DNA from 3 places in the Pseudomonas sp. MAG733B genome. Region 1 is predicted to be linked to each of the others. Evidence: predicted binding sites of a transcription regulator. Region 1 holds the regulator's gene; each other region holds the start of a gene.
The links. Region 1 encodes sigma-54, which starts transcription at its own class of promoters, with help from an activator protein. Its sites were predicted from a motif close to ANTGGCATNNANNTTGCTNT; they were not measured.

Region 1 (5,588 bases):
ATTAGCGGCCGCAAGACCCCGGTGGTCGAGCGACGGGCGAAGAACCTCGGCATTCCGCACCTGTATCAGGGGCGCGAAGACAAACTGGTGGTGCTCGACGAGCTTCTTGGCCAGCTCAACCTAAGCTATGAACAGGTCGCCTACCTTGGTGACGACCTGCCGGACCTGCCGGTGATTCGCCGCGTAGGCCTGGGCATGGCAGTGGCCAACGCCGCCAGTTTCGTGCGTGAACACGCTCACGGTGTCACCCAGGCCCGTGGCGGCGAAGGTGCCGCCCGCGAATTCTGCGAATTGATCCTGCGCGCCCAGGGCCGCCTCGATGCGGCCAACGCCGCGTACCTGTGAGCCAAACATGCTGAGCAAAAAGATTCGCAACATCCTGATGTTCGGTTGCATCGCGGCGATTTTCGCCGCGGTCGGCTACTGGAACATCAGCCCGGAACGCTTTCTCGACAAGCCGGTTGTGCAAGTCGACAACAGCGAGATCGACTATTACGCCACCAACGCCCACAGCGTGCAGTACCTGCCGGATGGCAGGCTGCAGTACGAAATGACGTCGGACAAGGTCGAACACCTGAAAGCCTCCGAGGTGACCCTGCTGACCAATCCCGACCTGAACATGTTCCGCGGCACCGAGTTCCCGTGGCACGTCCAGAGCGAAAAAGGTGAGGTCAACCCTGATGGCACCGAAGTCGAACTGATCGACTCGGTTCGCATCACGCGTTTCGACGAGAAAAACCGCAGAACCCTGATCACCACCACCCGCATGACAGTGTTCCCGCAACAGCAATATGCGCAGACCGAGCGAGACGTTAGAATCGACGGCGCTGGCGGTGTTTCGACTGGCAAGGGAATGAAAGCGTATTTGAAAGAAAGCAGGATACACCTGCTATCGAACGTAAGAGGACAGTATGAGGCTCGTTAAAACCCTCCCTATTTTGCTCAGTCTGGGCGCAGCACTGGGAAGCGTGAGCGCCTGGGCCCTGCCGGACGATCAACAACAGCCAATCCGCATTCAGGCCGACGATGCCCAACTGGACGACAAGAATGGCGTTGCCACCTACACGGGCGATGTGATCATCACCCAAGGCTCGATGAAGGTCACCGGCAATAAAGTGACCATGACCCGCGCCCCGAGTGGCGACATCGACGTGGTGACCTCGGTCGGCAACCTGGCCTACTTCGAGCAACTGCAAACGGCGGGCGACACCAAGCCGGTTCAGGGTTGGGGTGTGACAATCCAGTACCACGCCACGCAAAACCGCGTTGTGCTGATCGACAAGGCCAAAGTCATCGACAAGGACAACAACGTCACCCAAGGCGAGAAAATCGTCTACGACACCGAGAAGAAGCTGGCGAGCGCCGGTCGCGCCACAGGCAGCAAAGTGACCGAGGCACGTCCGCGTATTGACATGGTCATTCAGCCGAAAAAGAAAACCGACGAGCAAAAGGCCCAGTAATGGCAACTCTGAAAGCTCAGCATCTGGCCAAGAGCTACAAGAGCCGCCAGGTCGTGCGCGATGTCAGCCTGTCGATCGACAGCGGTCAGATCGTCGGCCTGCTTGGCCCCAACGGCGCCGGCAAGACAACCTGCTTCTACATGATCGTCGGCCTGGTGCAGGCTGATCAGGGCCGCGTGCTGATCGACGACCTGGACGTCAGCCACCAGCCCATGCACGGCCGTGCGAAGGCAGGTATCGGCTATCTGCCGCAAGAAGCGTCGATCTTCCGCAAACTTTCGGTTGCCGACAACATCATGGCGATCCTCGAGACCCGCAAGGAACTCGACAAGGCCGGCCGTCGCAAGGAGCTGGAGAGCCTGCTGCAGGAGTTCCACATCAGCCACATCCGCGACAACCTCGGGATGAGCCTGTCCGGTGGTGAACGCCGCCGCGTGGAGATCGCCCGGGCACTGGCCACCAACCCGAAATTCATCCTGCTCGACGAACCTTTCGCCGGCGTGGACCCGATTTCGGTGGGCGACATCAAACAGATCATCCATCACCTCAAGGCCAAAGGCATTGGCGTGCTGATCACCGACCACAACGTTCGTGAAACCCTGGATATCTGCGAAACCGCCTACATCGTCAACGATGGCCAGCTGATTGCAGAAGGTGACGCGGAAACCATCCTGGCCAACGACTTGGTCAAGGAAGTCTACCTGGGTCATGAGTTCCGCCTGTAAGGGCTTGCCTGGCTAGTCGACCGAGCGCTTGTCTCGATAAAAAATCAAGATCTTTTTATTGTTACAGCGCTCTAGGCAAACACTGCAATTTCGGGCATATAATTTGCTTATGTTTGGCGCCTCGGCGCCCTGTAGTGGATGGCGCATGTGCGCCGGCGAATAAGGTGTTAAGCCCCTGCCATGAAACCATCGCTAGTCTTGAGAATGGGCCAGCAGCTGACGATGACACCGCAGCTGCAACAGGCCATCCGCCTGCTCCAATTGTCGACCCTGGATCTGCAACAGGAAATCCAGGAGGCCCTGGAGTCCAATCCGATGCTCGAACGCCAGGAAGAAGGCGACGACTTCGATAACACCGACCCCTTGGCCGACAACGCAGAACAGAAGCCCAACACTGACATTCAGGAACCCTCCTACCAGGAAACCGCGCCGACGGTTGATAACCTCGAAGAAGGCGACTGGAACGAACGCATTCCCAACGAACTTCCCGTCGATACCGCCTGGGAAGACGTCTACCAGACCAGTGCCAGCAGCCTGCCGAGCAATGATGATGACGAGTGGGATTTCACCACCCGCACGTCCGCCGGCGAAAGCCTGCAAAGCCACTTGCTGTGGCAACTGAACCTGGCACCGATGTCCGACACCGATCGCCTGATCGCCGTCACCCTGATCGACTGCATCAACAATCAGGGCTATCTGGACGAAACGCTCGAGGAAATCCTCGAAGCCTTCGATCCGGAACTGGACATCGAGCTGGACGAAATCGAAGCCGTCCTGCACCGCATCCAGCAATTCGAACCTGCCGGCATCGGCGCCCGCAACCTGGGCGAATGCCTGCTGCTGCAATTGCGTCAGCTGCCAGCCAAAACGCCGTGGCTGGCCGAAGCCAAGCGCTTGGTCACCGACTACATCGACCTGCTCGGCAGTCGCGACTACAGCCAGTTGATGCGTCGCATGAAGCTCAAGGAAGATGAGCTGCGCCAGGTAATCGAACTGGTCCAGAGCCTCAACCCGCGTCCGGGTTCGCAAATCGAATCCACCGAGGCCGAGTACGTTGTCCCCGACGTGATCGTACGCAAGGACAACGAGCGCTGGCTGGTCGAGCTCAACCAGGAGTCGGTGCCACGGCTGCGGGTCAATGCCCAGTACGCCGGCTTCGTGCGCCGCGCCGACACCAGCGCCGACAACACCTTCATGCGCAATCAGTTGCAGGAAGCCCGCTGGTTCATCAAGAGCCTGCAAAGCCGCAACGAAACCCTGATGAAAGTGGCCACCCAGATCGTCGAGCATCAGCGCGGCTTCCTGGAGTATGGCGATGAAGCGATGAAACCGCTGGTCCTGCATGACATCGCTGAAGCGGTTGGCATGCACGAATCGACAATTTCCCGGGTGACCACGCAAAAATTCATGCATACCCCTCGGGGCATATATGAGCTGAAATACTTTTTCTCCAGCCACGTCAGCACCTCCGAAGGCGGTGAATGCTCGTCCACGGCGATCCGCGCGATCATCAAAAAACTGGTTGCCGCTGAAAATCAGAAAAAGCCGTTGAGTGACAGCAAGATCGCTGGTTTACTGGAGGCACAAGGCATTCAGGTGGCTCGCCGCACCGTCGCCAAGTACCGCGAATCCCTCGGGATCGCGCCTTCGAGCGAACGCAAGCGGTTGATGTAGAGCCACGCCACAGCGTTCCAGTGGCAGATCATCTGGTCTGCCGCTTTATGCACTGGCAACGAAGGAGAAGCTGTATGCAAGTCAACATCAGTGGACACCAACTGGAAGTGACCGAACCTCTTCGCACTTACATCGGCGAAAAACTCGAACGATTAGAGAGGCATTTCGACAAGATCACCAACGTGCAGGTCACGATGACGGTCGAAAAGCTCAAGCAGAAAATCGAAGCCACGCTGCATATTCCCGGCAATGAAGTGGTCGCCAACGCGGAACATACCGATATGTACGCGGCGATCGACGCACTGACCGACAAGCTGGATAAACAACTCAAAAAGCATAAGGAAAAGACCCAGAGCCTCCTCCAGGGCGCTACCGGTCGTTAACACTCCCTACCCATGATCCGACTTGAAAGCATCCTGACCCCCGGCCGTTCCCTGGTGAACGTGCCGGGCGGCAGTAAAAAGAAAGCCCTCGAGCAAATTGCCAACCTCATCCATCGCGAAGTGCCGGATCTGGCCATGCAGGATGTCTTCGAGAGCCTGGTCGCCCGTGAAAAACTCGGTTCAACCGGTTTTGGCAACGGCATCGCCATCCCCCACTGCCGTCTCAAGGGCTGTAATGCGCCCATCAGTGCCTTGATGCACCTTGACGCCCCTATCGATTTCGACGCCATCGATGGTGCACCGGTTGACCTGTTGTTCGTTCTACTGGTCCCGGAAGCCGCTACCGATGCGCACCTGGAACTGTTACGCCAGATCGCCAGCATGCTCGACCGCAAGGAAGTGCGCGAAAAACTGCGCAGCGCCCCGAGTAATGAAGCCTTGTATCAGGTTGTCCTGGACGAGCAAAACGGTCATTAATCATGCGCTTGATCATCGTCAGCGGTCGCTCCGGCTCAGGTAAAAGTACCGCCCTCGATGTTCTTGAGGACAACGGTTACTACTGCATCGACAACTTGCCTGCCGGGTTACTGCCGGAATTGGCTGAACGTGCGCTTATCCACACTGAGCTGTCACAGCCGCTGGTAGCCGTGTCCATCGATGCACGCAACCTGCCCAGCCATCTGTCGCGGTTTCCAGAGCTGCTGGAAGAAGTCCGCAGCCGGCACATCCAGTGCGATGTCCTGTACCTGGATGCCGACGCGGAAACCCTGCTCAAACGCTTTTCGGAAACCCGTCGTCGCCACCCGCTGAGCAGCCCCAATCGCTCACTGGCCGAGGCGATCAACGATGAAACCAGCCTGCTCGGACCGATTGCCGACCTGGCCGACCTCAAGGTAGACACGACTAACCTGAACTTGTATCAGTTGGGCGATACCATCAAGTTGCGCCTGCTGAACCAGCCGGAGCCCGGCACGGCTTTCCTGATCGAGTCTTTCGGCTTCAAGCGTGGCATGCCGGTCGACGCCGATCTGGTGTTCGACGTGCGTTGCCTGCCCAATCCCTACTGGAAGCCGGAACTGCGCGCGCAGTCCGGGCTTGATCAACCGGTTGCCGAGTACCTGGCGGCACAACCGGATGTCGAGGAGATGTTCCAGGACATTTCCGCGTACCTGCTTAAATGGTTACCCCGGTTTGCCGCCAGTAACCGTGCTTATGTCACCATTGCAATCGGTTGTACCGGCGGGCATCACCGCTCCGTCTACCTGACCGAACGCCTGGGCAAGACCCTGCAGCAATCCCTGAAGAACGTCCAGGTCCGCCACCGCGACCTCAGCTAAAGGATTCAC
Region 2 (5,588 bases), 610 kb from region 1:
CCGGTACGCTTCTTGCCATCGGCGTCGATAGCGACAACCGGAGTGTTTGGCTTGATGCGACCACGAGCAATACGGCCAACGCCGATGACACCCAGGAAGCTGTTGTAGTCCAGTGCCGAGATTTGCATCTGGAACGGGCCGTCACGGTCAACTTTCGGTGCTGGTACGTCGTCGATGATCGACTGGTACAGCGGGGTCATGTCTTCAGCCATGGCGGTGTGGTCAAGACCAGCAATACCGTTCAGGGCAGAGGCGTAAACCACTTTGAAGTCCAGCTGTTCTTCGGTAGCACCCAGGTTGTCGAACAGGTCGAAGATCTGATCCAGAACCCAGTCCGGACGCGCGCCTGGACGGTCAACCTTGTTGATGACCACGATTGGACGCAGGCCGGCTTCGAATGCCTTCTTGGTCACGAAACGGGTTTGCGGCATAGGGCCGTCTTGGGCGTCAACCAGCAGCAGAACGGAGTCGACCATCGACATTACGCGTTCAACTTCGCCGCCGAAGTCGGCGTGGCCCGGGGTATCCACGATGTTGATGTGGTAGCCGTTCCAGTTGATGGCGGTGTTTTTCGCCAGAATGGTAATACCGCGCTCTTTCTCCTGGTCGTTGGAGTCCATCACGCGCTCGTCGTTGAGCTCGTTGCGCTCCAGGGTGCCGGATTGACGCAAGAGTTTGTCTACCAGGGTGGTTTTACCATGGTCAACGTGAGCAATGATGGCGATGTTGCGTAGATTTTCGATCACTTGTGTATCTCGATCAGAGGATTCGGTGTGCTGACAAGTCTTGGCAGCGATTACAGTAGAGTCAGGCCTTGCCGTTACAGCTTGACGGCAGAGTCGGGGGGCCGGTGACGCAGGCCACAGGCATACAGCCCCGGGCTCTTAGCTCGGTCGATAAACGCGCACATTGGCATGCCCCTCACTGAGCAAATGGTGGGCATGCAGGCGACTCATCACGCCTTTGTCGCAATACAGCAGGTACTGGCGAGTAGGGTCCAGTTCCTTGAAACGAGCGTTCAGTGCATAAAACGGCATCGTTTGTACCTCGATACCAGCGAGTTCCAGCGGGTCATCCTCGGCGGCATCCGGGTGGCGGATGTCGATCACGATCTGACCGGCCAGCGCGTCGCTGACTTCTTCAATCTGAACGTCCTGGCCCAATTCGTCGATCACGCGATCGATCGGCACCAGTTTGGCGTTTTCGAGCGCACGCTCGAGTACCGCCATATCGAATTCTTTCTCTTCATGCTCGACGCGATGGCGCTTGGCTGCGGTCTTAGGATTAACCGAGATGACCCCGCAGTATTCCGGCATGTGCTTGGCGAAATCGGCGGTACCGATCTCGTTGGCCAGGTCGATGATGTCCTGCTTGTGGCTGGCGATGAGCGGACGCAAGACCAGTTTGTCGGTCACGCAGTCGATCACGCTCAGATTTGGCAGTGTCTGGCTCGAAACCTGGGAGATCGCTTCACCGGTGACCAGCGCTTCAATCTGCAGTCGATCGGCAATCTGCGAGGAAGCGCGCAACATCATACGCTTCAAAACTACGCCCATATGACTGTTATCGACTTTACCGAGAATTTCTCCCAGCACTTCCTCAAACGGCACACTGACAAATAACACGCGTTGGGAGCTGCCGTACTTCTTCCAGATGAAATGCGCGACTTCCATGACGCCCAGTTCGTGGGCTCGTCCGCCCAGATTAAAGAAGCAGAAGTGTGCCATCAGGCCGCGGCGCATGATCTGGTAGGCCGCCACGGTGGAGTCGAAACCACCGGACATCAGCACCAGCGTCTGCTCCAGCGCACCCAACGGATAACCGCCGATGCCGTTGTGTTGGCTGTGGATCACGAACAACCGTTGGTCGCGAACTTCGATGCGGACTTCGATTTCCGGCTTTTTCAGGTCGATCCCGGCGGCACCGCACTGACGGCGCAACTGGCTGCCGACATATTTTTCGATATCGATGGAGCTAAATGGGTGCTTGCCGGCGCGTTTGCAACGCACCGAGAAAATCTTCCCGGCCAGCGCATCGCCGTAGTGCTGCTTGCACTTTGCAACGATGTCGTCGAAATCGCCCAGCGGGTATTCGTCGATTTGCAGGAAGTGCGCGATGCCCGGCATGCAGCTCAGGCGCTCGCCCATCTCCTTCAGGGCCTTGGGATCACTGACGCGGGTTTCCAGCTCGAGGTTGTCCCACACGCCATTCACCACCACAGCCGGGTCCAGATCGCGGAGCACGGCACGGATGTTCTTGGCCAATTGGCGGATGAAACGCATCCGTACCGGGCGGCTCTTGATGGTGATCTCGGGGAAGACTTTTACGATTAATTTCATGGAAACAGCGCGCGCAGGGCCTGCCGAAAAAGGGGCGCGCGGATTATAGCGGAAATTGCTCAAGGTTTAACCAGTTAATGTGCAGAAGGTTTTGCACGCACCAAAACAGGTCATTTTCAGATTTTAACGCCACATTGTAGGGCGAGATTTTCCGCTTTAAGGCGCTTTGCACCTTTATTAGCGTGAATTTGGGGCAAAAAACCCATGGTGGGGCACTGGCATGCAATTTGCTCCCTTGTGAGGCAGGTTGCCTTGGCAGAGTATTCGCGCCGGCATCACAAACATTTAAGGGCATCCACTACCAGCCCTAATCCACCCGGAGGACAGTATGTCGAAGTCGGTTCAACTCATCAAAGATCATGACGTCAAGTGGATTGATCTGCGCTTCACGGACACCAAAGGCACTCAGCACCACGTGACCATGCCGGCTCGCGACGCGCTGGATGACGCTTTCTTCGAAGAAGGCAAAATGTTCGACGGTTCCTCCATCGCTGGCTGGAAAGGCATTGAAGCTTCCGACATGATCCTGATGCCGGACGACAGCACTGCCGTTCTCGACCCCTTCACCGAAGAGCCGACCCTGATCCTGGTCTGCGACGTGATCGAGCCTTCGACCATGCAAGGCTACGACCGCGACCCACGTGCGATCGCCAAGCGTGCCGAGGAATACCTGAAGTCGACCGGTATCGGTGACACCGTATTCGTAGGTCCAGAGCCAGAATTCTTCATCTTCGACGAAGTGAAGTTCAAGTCCGACATCTCCGGTTCGATGTTCAAGATCTTCTCCGAACAAGGTTCGTGGATGTCCGACCAGGACGTGGAAGGCGGCAACAAAGGCCACCGTCCAGGCGTCAAAGGCGGCTACTTCCCGGTTCCTCCGTTCGACCACGACCACGAAATCCGTACCTCCATGTGCAACGCCATGGAAGAAATGGGCCTGGTCATCGAAGTTCACCACCACGAAGTGGCAACTGCCGGCCAGAACGAAATCGGCGTGAAGTTCAACACCCTGGTTGCCAAGGCCGACGAAGTTCAAACCCTGAAGTACTGCGTACACAACGTTGCTGATGCATACGGCCGCACCGCGACCTTCATGCCTAAGCCTCTGTACGGCGACAACGGTTCGGGCATGCACGTCCACCTGTCCATCGCCAAAGATGGCAAGAACACCTTCGCAGGCGAAGGCTATGCCGGCCTGTCCGACACCGCTCTGTACTTCATCGGCGGTATCATCAAGCACGGTAAGGCCCTGAACGGCTTCACCAACCCGTCGACCAACTCCTACAAGCGTCTGGTCCCAGGTTTCGAAGCTCCGGTAATGCTGGCCTACTCGGCTCGCAACCGTTCCGCTTCGATCCGTATTCCTTACGTGTCCAGCCCTCGCGCTCGCCGTATCGAAGCCCGCTTCCCGGATCCAGCAGCCAACCCGTACCTGGGCTTCGCTGCACTGCTGATGGCTGGCCTGGACGGCATCCAGAACAAGATCCACCCTGGCGACGCAGCTGACAAAAACCTGTACGACCTGCCGCCTGAAGAGGCGAAAGAGATCCCACAAGTTTGCGGCAGCCTGAAAGAAGCCCTGGAAGAGCTGGACAAAGGTCGTGCGTTCCTGACCAAAGGCGGCGTGTTCTCCGACGACTTCATCGACGCTTACATCGCTCTGAAAAGCGAAGAAGAAATCAAGGTACGCACCTTCGTACACCCACTGGAATACGAGCTGTACTACAGCTGCTGATCCGGTAGCGCCAGCGCAAGCGGCGTGACAAAAAGAGGCCTCCTTCGGGAGGCCTTTTTTATGATCACAAATCAAAAGATCTTCTGTACCCAAACATGAACAAGCTGGGCCAACCGCCGCCCCTGACCTATGCTGCAACCCAATGCTTTCGTTTGCGGTTGATTTTATGGGTCGTGCTTTTCTCTTCATCCTGGTGCTGATCGCCCTGCCTGCCGCAGCGCAGATCTACAAGTACACGGACGCCGATGGCAACACCGCGTACAGCAATCAACCGCCGGATGGCGTGAAGGCCCAAACGGTCGAGCTGCCACCGCTCAACAGCGTGGAGCCGCAAACCCCTCCAGCAGCACCCACGCAACCCAATACCAACGAACAACCCCAGAACGCCTACGAGGTACTGGAACTGACCGGCCTGCCCACCACCGAAGCCCTGCGCGCCAACAACGGCACTTTCACCGTCAACGTGTTGATCAAACCGCGCCTTCAAGGGCCGCATCTGCTCAGACTGGTACTGGACGAACGACCCTATGGCCAGCCGAGTAATGTTCCGATCCTGCAACTGGTGAACATCGACCGCGGCATGCATAGCCTCGCCGTGCAGGTGATCGACGGCGAAACCGTGGTCCAGCAAAGCCCCAGCGTGACCTTTACCGTGCAACGGGTGCACAAGCCTTGAAGTGTTGGCTGCTGATCGCTTGCCTGTTCGCTCTGCCGGCAACGGCGGAGGTTTTTACTTACATTGATGCACAGGGCAATCGGGTTTTCACCGATCAACCCAATACCGGCAACGCCAAACGTGTGCCGCTGGCAACCGGCAATCGCATGGCCGCACCAGGTACGTCAGCGGCGATTGCCACAAAGAAGGCCGAGAAAAAACCACTGTTCCACTACGACATGCTACGCATTCTGGTGCCGGAGCCTGACGCCACCGTGCGCAGCAGTGCCGGCGAAATCATCGTCAGCGTCACCAGCGAGCCAGGCTTGCAACGGGGCCATCGCTATCGATTGCTGCTTGATGGCCAACCCACCGCCGACCCTGGACCGAGTCCGGTATTTCCGCTGAGCAACGTCGACCGAGGCACTCATCAACTGTCAGTGGAAATCCTCGACGAACAGGGCCGGACCGTCGAACGCACCGCCAATCAGCCATTCCACATGCAACGCATGTCGCTCGCGCAAAAACGCAAGGTCAAACCCTGCACCCTCGACGACTACGGCCAACGGCCGGAATGCCCGCTCAGCGATAAACCCGCCGAAGAAAAAAATCCGTTCCTGCGGTTCTTCTAACCTCGTTCAGCTTTGCGCACTATATTGGTGCGATTGGTTGCACGGTGCGCCGATTGCATCCCATTTTGGTTCGAAAGTACCCGTGAAAGCTGAAAGAGCGCCACGCAATCGAGCGTCAAACGCCCGTTTCAGGGGTTGAACGCTTCTTTTCGGAGCCTTGGTTTGGTTTTTGCATTTTCCTCGTGTCAGCGCTTTTTTCTTGCGCATGCTCCGCCCTAAAAGAGGTC
Region 3 (5,588 bases), 1.6 Mb from region 1:
GTGCACAAGGCGAACTGCGTCACCTTTTGCACGATGCGCCCGGTCCAAATGTAGGAGCTGCCGAAGGCTGCGATCTGTTGATCTTGATCTTGAAATCAAGAGATCGCAGCCTCGTTGCACTCGACAGCTCCTACAGGGGAGGTGTTCGCGGTATTACCCGCGTTTCGGTAACTGCCAGTTTGGCCGAATGAAGTGGCAGGTATAGCCTTCAGGAAGCCGTTCCAGATAATCCTGATGCTCAGGCTCCGCTTCCCAGAACGGGCCGGCGGGCTCGATCTCGGTAACCACTTTGCCTGGCCAGAGATCGGAGGCGTCTACATCGGCGACGGTGTCCTCGGCGACGCGTTTCTGTTCTTCGCTGAGGTAATAAATGCCCGAGCGATAACTGGTGCCCACGTCGTTGCCCTGGCGATTTTGGGTGCTTGGATCGTGGATCTGGAAGAAAAACTCAAGAATCTGTCGATAGCTGATCTGCGCCGGGTCGAAGACGATTTCGATCGCTTCGGCGTGGGTGCCATGGTTGCGGTAGGTGGCATTGGGCACATCGCCGCCGGAGTAGCCGACCCGCGTGGAAATCACGCCCGGTTTGCGTCGCAGCAGATCCTGCATGCCCCAGAAGCAGCCGCCGGCCAGAATGGCGGTTTCGGTGTTCGTCGTCATGTTACGCACCTCCCATCAGAGAACGGCCTCGTGGGGGAGGCCGTCAGACCCTCATTGCATTTTGCTGTGATCCATCTTGCTGTGGTCCATGCTGCCGTGATCCATGATGTCGAGGGCACGCGCTGGAGCCTCGACCTTGATCGTCTCTTTCTCGCCCTTGGCGTTTTCGACGGTCAGGGTCAGCGGCACTTTGTCGCCTTCCTTGATCTGCCCGGTCAGGTTCATGAGCATGATGTGGTAGCCATGGGGATCAAAGTTCACGGCCTTGCCGGCCGGCAGGGCGACGGACTCGACCTGCTGCATGCTCATCACATCGTCTTTCATGCTCGACTGGTGAATCTGTACCAGTTTGGCCACCGGCGACTCAACGCTCAGCAGCTTGCTGTCGGTGTCTGCCTTGAGGGTCATGAACGCGCCACTCGACGGCTGGCCGACAACGGTCGCACGGACCCAGGCGTCGTTGACCTGGGTTTGCGCCGATACCTGCCATGCCATGCCAATCAGGGACAGGCCCAAAGCTATTTGTTTAACACGTGAAGCGCAGAACGAAGTCATCAGCAGACCTCCATGACGGTGAGCAAATCCTCTGCACACTCTTGAGCAGTAAGGGACGCGGACAGGCCCAGGCGCAGATTGCCCCGGGAGTCGAACACGAAACTGGTGGCGGTGTGGGACAGGGTGTAAGTGTCGCCGCTCGGAACCTTCTCGAAGAATACGCCGAACTCCTTGGCGGTGGCGGCGGTTTCTTCCAGCGTGCCGTACAGCGCCTCGAAACTCGGGTCGAAGGCCTTGACGTATTTGTCGAGCAACTCGGGCGTATCGCGCTCGGGGTCGAGGGTGATGAAGATCACCTGCAGGCGCTCGCCATCGCGGCCCATCAGTTTTTTCGCCTGGGCAGCGCGGGCCAGCGTGGTCGGGCAGACGGCCGGGCACTGGGTGAAACCGAAGAAGATCATCGGCATCAGGCCCTGATAGCTGCCCAGCATCCGGGTTTCGCCCTCGGTATCCTTGAGCTTGAAGGAACGGCCCAGGATCTTGTCGCTCAGGTCCTTGCCGTACTTGAACGACAGCTTGCTGCTGTCATCGCAGCCGGCGAGCAGGCCAAGGCTCAGCAAGCCCATGCCTTGCAGGACCGTGCGACGGGAATACAACGTACTCATGAAAAAAAGCATCCTGTGTAGCGACAGATGGAACACAGTGCCTGACTGATCAGACGAAAAAAAGCGCAGGGATGTTAACAAACTGTTGCCCGTTAGCGCTTAATCGATGGCCGACCGGTCATGCGCCAAAAGGTCGCGGGTGCCGTGATACATGAACATACAAAGCGCCCGCGCGCCGACACATTGCAGATACATCCGTGGTGTTACATCGCGTGGTCGAAACCTCATTGAGAGCACCGCCATGTTCCGCAAATTGCAGCAAGCCGCCCGATTCTTCAGCCAGAGCGCGCGTTTGATGGTGGGCGTTCCGGATTACGACAACTACGTCGCGCAAATGGCCATCAACCAGCCGGGCGAGCCGGTGATGAGCTATGAGGCGTTTTTTCGCGAGCGCCAGGAAGCGCGGTTTGGGCGTGGGAAATGTAATACGCGGTGTTGCTGAACTGAACAGACACAACTAACACCAAAAAACCTGTGGCGAGGGAGCTTGCTCCCGCTGGACTGCGCAGCAGGCCTTCTTTTGGGGCTGCTGCGCAACCCAGCGGGAGCAAGCTCCCTCGCCACACTGGATTGTGTCTACTCAGGTGGATCAATCTGATCCAGCACCCGATTCGCCTGGGTGGCGGCTATTCGCAGGTTAGTAGACCAGGGAGTAACAACAATTTACCGGCGCGCCGAAGCGCCCTGCGCACAGCCATCATCAAAGTAAGGTAGTGAACTACCTGACTGACAGAGCTTATGCATCTTGCTGAAAACACCACGGGCTACTAAACCCGATCACTGATGGCAGTGACACGAATCAAGTTACCGACGGGCTCCCAAGCGCACAAGCCGGCGGATGCTGGCGTACCCATAGGCAACGGCGCAAGGTCCTGTAGCTTTCAAGACATAACCTACAACCCTTTTAAACAAGCCCCGCAAAACCCGTGTAGGACCCGAGCAAGCTCGGGTCCTACAGGTTTTGCGCGCACTTTTAGCGCGATGGCTGGCAGCGTGCACCAGGGCGAAGCGGTTTCCTGATCCATTCCCGCCTGCGACATCTACCGCTGACTTCGCCAGAAGCGTTGCCGACAAGGCTCAGCACGCATGTTTCCAGTTCCTGCGCTCGACTGGCACAAACACTGCATTCACCCTCTCAGCGCCATCTGAAAAAGATGGACCGCCCACTCGGTCAACGACGATCGATCAACCGCACAGGTCGTGGGCACTACCGGTGGATCAGGCATGGCCGTCTGGTTTCAACACCGCAAAAGAACAGGCAAAGACGCCTGGAACCGCAAGGTTTCAGGCGTTTTTTTTTGCTTTTTGAACCGTGATGGGCTTTGGGCAGGGTCGTTTATGAATTCCAATGTAGCCACATTGAACAAGCATCAAACGCTGATCGTGATCGGCAATGGCATGGTCGGGCATCATTGTGTCGAGCAGTTGATCGAGCGCGGCGCCCTTGACCGCTATCGGTTGCACGTTTTCAGCGAAGAGCCGATGCGCGCTTACGACCGTGTGCATTTGTCCGAGTATTTTTCCGGTCGCGATGCCGAGTCGCTGGCACTGAGTGACGCGTCGCTGTACCAGACGCCGGGTGTCACGCTGCATCTCGGCGTGCCGGTGCTGGAGATTGACCGCGAGCGTCGCCAGGTGATCACCTCGCAAGGTTGCTTCACCTACGACAAACTGGTGCTGGCCACCGGTTCCTACCCGTTTGTACCGCCGATCGAAGGCGCCGAAGGCGATTCACGGCTGGTGTACCGCACCCTCGAAGACCTTGATGCGATCGGTGGCGCAGCGGCCAATGCCAAGCGCGGTGTGGTGGTCGGCGGTGGCCTGCTCGGTCTCGAAGCGGCCAATGCCCTGAAAAGCCTGGGCCTTGAAGCGCACGTAGTGGAATTCGCGCCGCGTCTGATGCCGGTGCAGCTCGATGACCTCGGTGGGTTGGCGCTCAAGGCGCAGATCGAGCGGTTGGGCGTCGGTGTGCATCTGTCCCGCGCTACGCAATCGATCAGCGCCGGTGAGCAATTCCGCTATCGGATGAATTTCGCCAACGACGAATTCCTCGAAACCGACCTGATCGTGTTTTCCGCCGGTATCCGCGCGCAAGACGCGCTGGGCCGACAATGCGCGCTGGAGATCGGCCCGCGCGGTGGCGTGGTGATCGACGACACCTGCCTGAGCTGCGACCCGAACATCTACGCCATCGGCGAATGCGCCTCGTGGAACGGCAGCCTGTTCGGCCTGGTCGCTCCGGGTTACCAAATGGCGCGCAGTGTCGCAGCACGTTTGTGCGATGACGCCGCCGAGCCGTTCCAGGGCGCCGACATGTCGACCAAGCTAAAGCTGCTGGGTGTCGACGTCGGCTCCATCGGCGATGCCCACGCCAACACGCCGGGCGCGCGCAGCTATCAGTTCATCGACGAAACCACCGCCAGCTATCGGCGTCTGGTGGTCGACGCCAGCGGCAAGCACGTGCTCGGCGCGGTGCTGATCGGCGACAACAGCTATTACGACACGCTGCTGCAATACATGCAGAACGCGATTGCCTTGCCGTCGGAACCGGCCGCACTGATCCTGCCGTCATCCGAAGGCGCGCCGACCCTCGGCCCTGGCGCCTTGCCGGAAACCGCCACGGTCTGCTCCTGCCACAACGTGACCAAGGGCGCGATTTGCTCGGCCATCGACGGCGGCTGCACCGACCTCGGCCTGCTCAAATCGCAGACCAAGGCCTGCACCGGTTGCGGCGGTTGCGCCGGGTTGCTCAAGCAAGTCTTTGAGCATGAGTTGATTGCCCGTGGGGTCAGCGTCGACAAGAGCCTGTGCGAACACTTCGCCTACACCCGTCAGGAACTGTATGCGCTGGTGCGAGTGGAAGGGGTGATCACCTTCGAAGAACTGCTGGCCAAACATGGTCGCGGCCACACCGGTTGCGATGTGTGCAAACCAGCGGTGGGCTCGATCCTCGCGTCGTGCTGGAACCAGCCGATCATGGACCCGTCGCTGGTGCCGTTGCAGGACACCAACGACACGTTCATGGCCAACATGCAGAAAAACGGCACTTATTCGGTGGTGCCACGCATTCCCGGTGGCGAGATCACCGCCGACAAATTGATCGCCATCGGCGTGGTGGCGAAGAAATACGACCTCTACACCAAAATCACCGGCGGCCAGCGCATCGACCTGTTCGGCGCGCAGTTGCATGAGTTGCCGGACATCTGGGCCGAGTTGATCGAGGCCGGTTTCGAAACCGGGCATGCCTACGGCAAATCGACCCGCACGGTGAAATCCTGCGTCGGCAGCACCTGGTGCCGTTATGGCGTGCAGGACAGCGTGCAAATGGCCCTGACCATCGAGGACCGCTACAAGGGCCTGCGCTCGCCGCACAAGCTCAAGTTCGCGGTGTCCGGTTGCACCCGTGAATGCGCCGAAGCGCAAAGCAAAGACGTCGGCGTGATCGCCACCGAGAAGGGCTGGAACCTGTACATCGCCGGCAACGGCGGCATGCGCCCGCGCCACGCCGAACTGTTCGCCACCGATCTGGATGACGCGACGCTGATCCGCTACATCGACCGCTTCCTGATGTTCTATATCCGCACCGCCGACAAGTTGCAGCGCACCTCGGTCTGGCGCGAAAGCCTGGAAGGCGGCCTGGACTACCTCAAGGACGTGATCATTCACGACAGCCTGGGCCTGGGTGCCGAACTCGAATCGCAGATGCAACTGGTGGTCAACCGCTACGAATGCGAGTGGGCCAACGCTCTCAAAGACCCGGAAAAACTC

Region 2: a site for sigma-54 is predicted at 2,554-2,573, ahead of glnA (glutamate--ammonia ligase). Genes of this name have one in related genera too.
Region 3: a site for sigma-54 is predicted at 2,929-2,948, ahead of nirB (nitrite reductase large subunit NirB). Genes of this name have one in related genera too.

Annotation. Positions count from the first base shown of each region.
Region 1 is NZ_CP145732.1:1,474,966-1,480,553, reverse strand. It holds gene V6Z53_RS06655 (HAD family hydrolase) at 1-345, shown strand, start outside; gene lptC (LPS export ABC transporter periplasmic protein LptC) at 353-925, shown strand; gene lptA (lipopolysaccharide transport periplasmic protein LptA) at 912-1,460, shown strand; gene lptB (LPS export ABC transporter ATP-binding protein) at 1,460-2,185, shown strand; gene V6Z53_RS06635 (RNA polymerase factor sigma-54) at 2,366-3,859, shown strand; gene raiA (ribosome-associated translation inhibitor RaiA) at 3,934-4,242, shown strand; gene ptsN (PTS IIA-like nitrogen regulatory protein PtsN) at 4,255-4,719, shown strand; gene rapZ (RNase adapter RapZ) at 4,722-5,579, shown strand.
Region 2 is NZ_CP145732.1:862,962-868,549, reverse strand. It holds gene typA (translational GTPase TypA) at 1-746, opposite strand, end outside; gene thiI (tRNA uracil 4-sulfurtransferase ThiI) at 885-2,339, opposite strand; gene glnA (glutamate--ammonia ligase) at 2,668-4,074, shown strand; gene V6Z53_RS04025 (DUF4124 domain-containing protein) at 4,241-4,750, shown strand; gene V6Z53_RS04020 (DUF4124 domain-containing protein) at 4,747-5,361, shown strand.
Region 3 is NZ_CP145732.1:3,075,132-3,080,719, forward strand. It holds gene msrA (peptide-methionine (S)-S-oxide reductase MsrA) at 154-660, opposite strand; gene V6Z53_RS14320 (copper chaperone PCu(A)C) at 712-1,215, opposite strand; gene V6Z53_RS14325 (SCO family protein) at 1,215-1,820, opposite strand; gene V6Z53_RS14330 (CstA-like transporter-associated (seleno)protein) at 2,062-2,262, shown strand; gene nirB (nitrite reductase large subunit NirB) at 3,159-5,588, shown strand, end outside.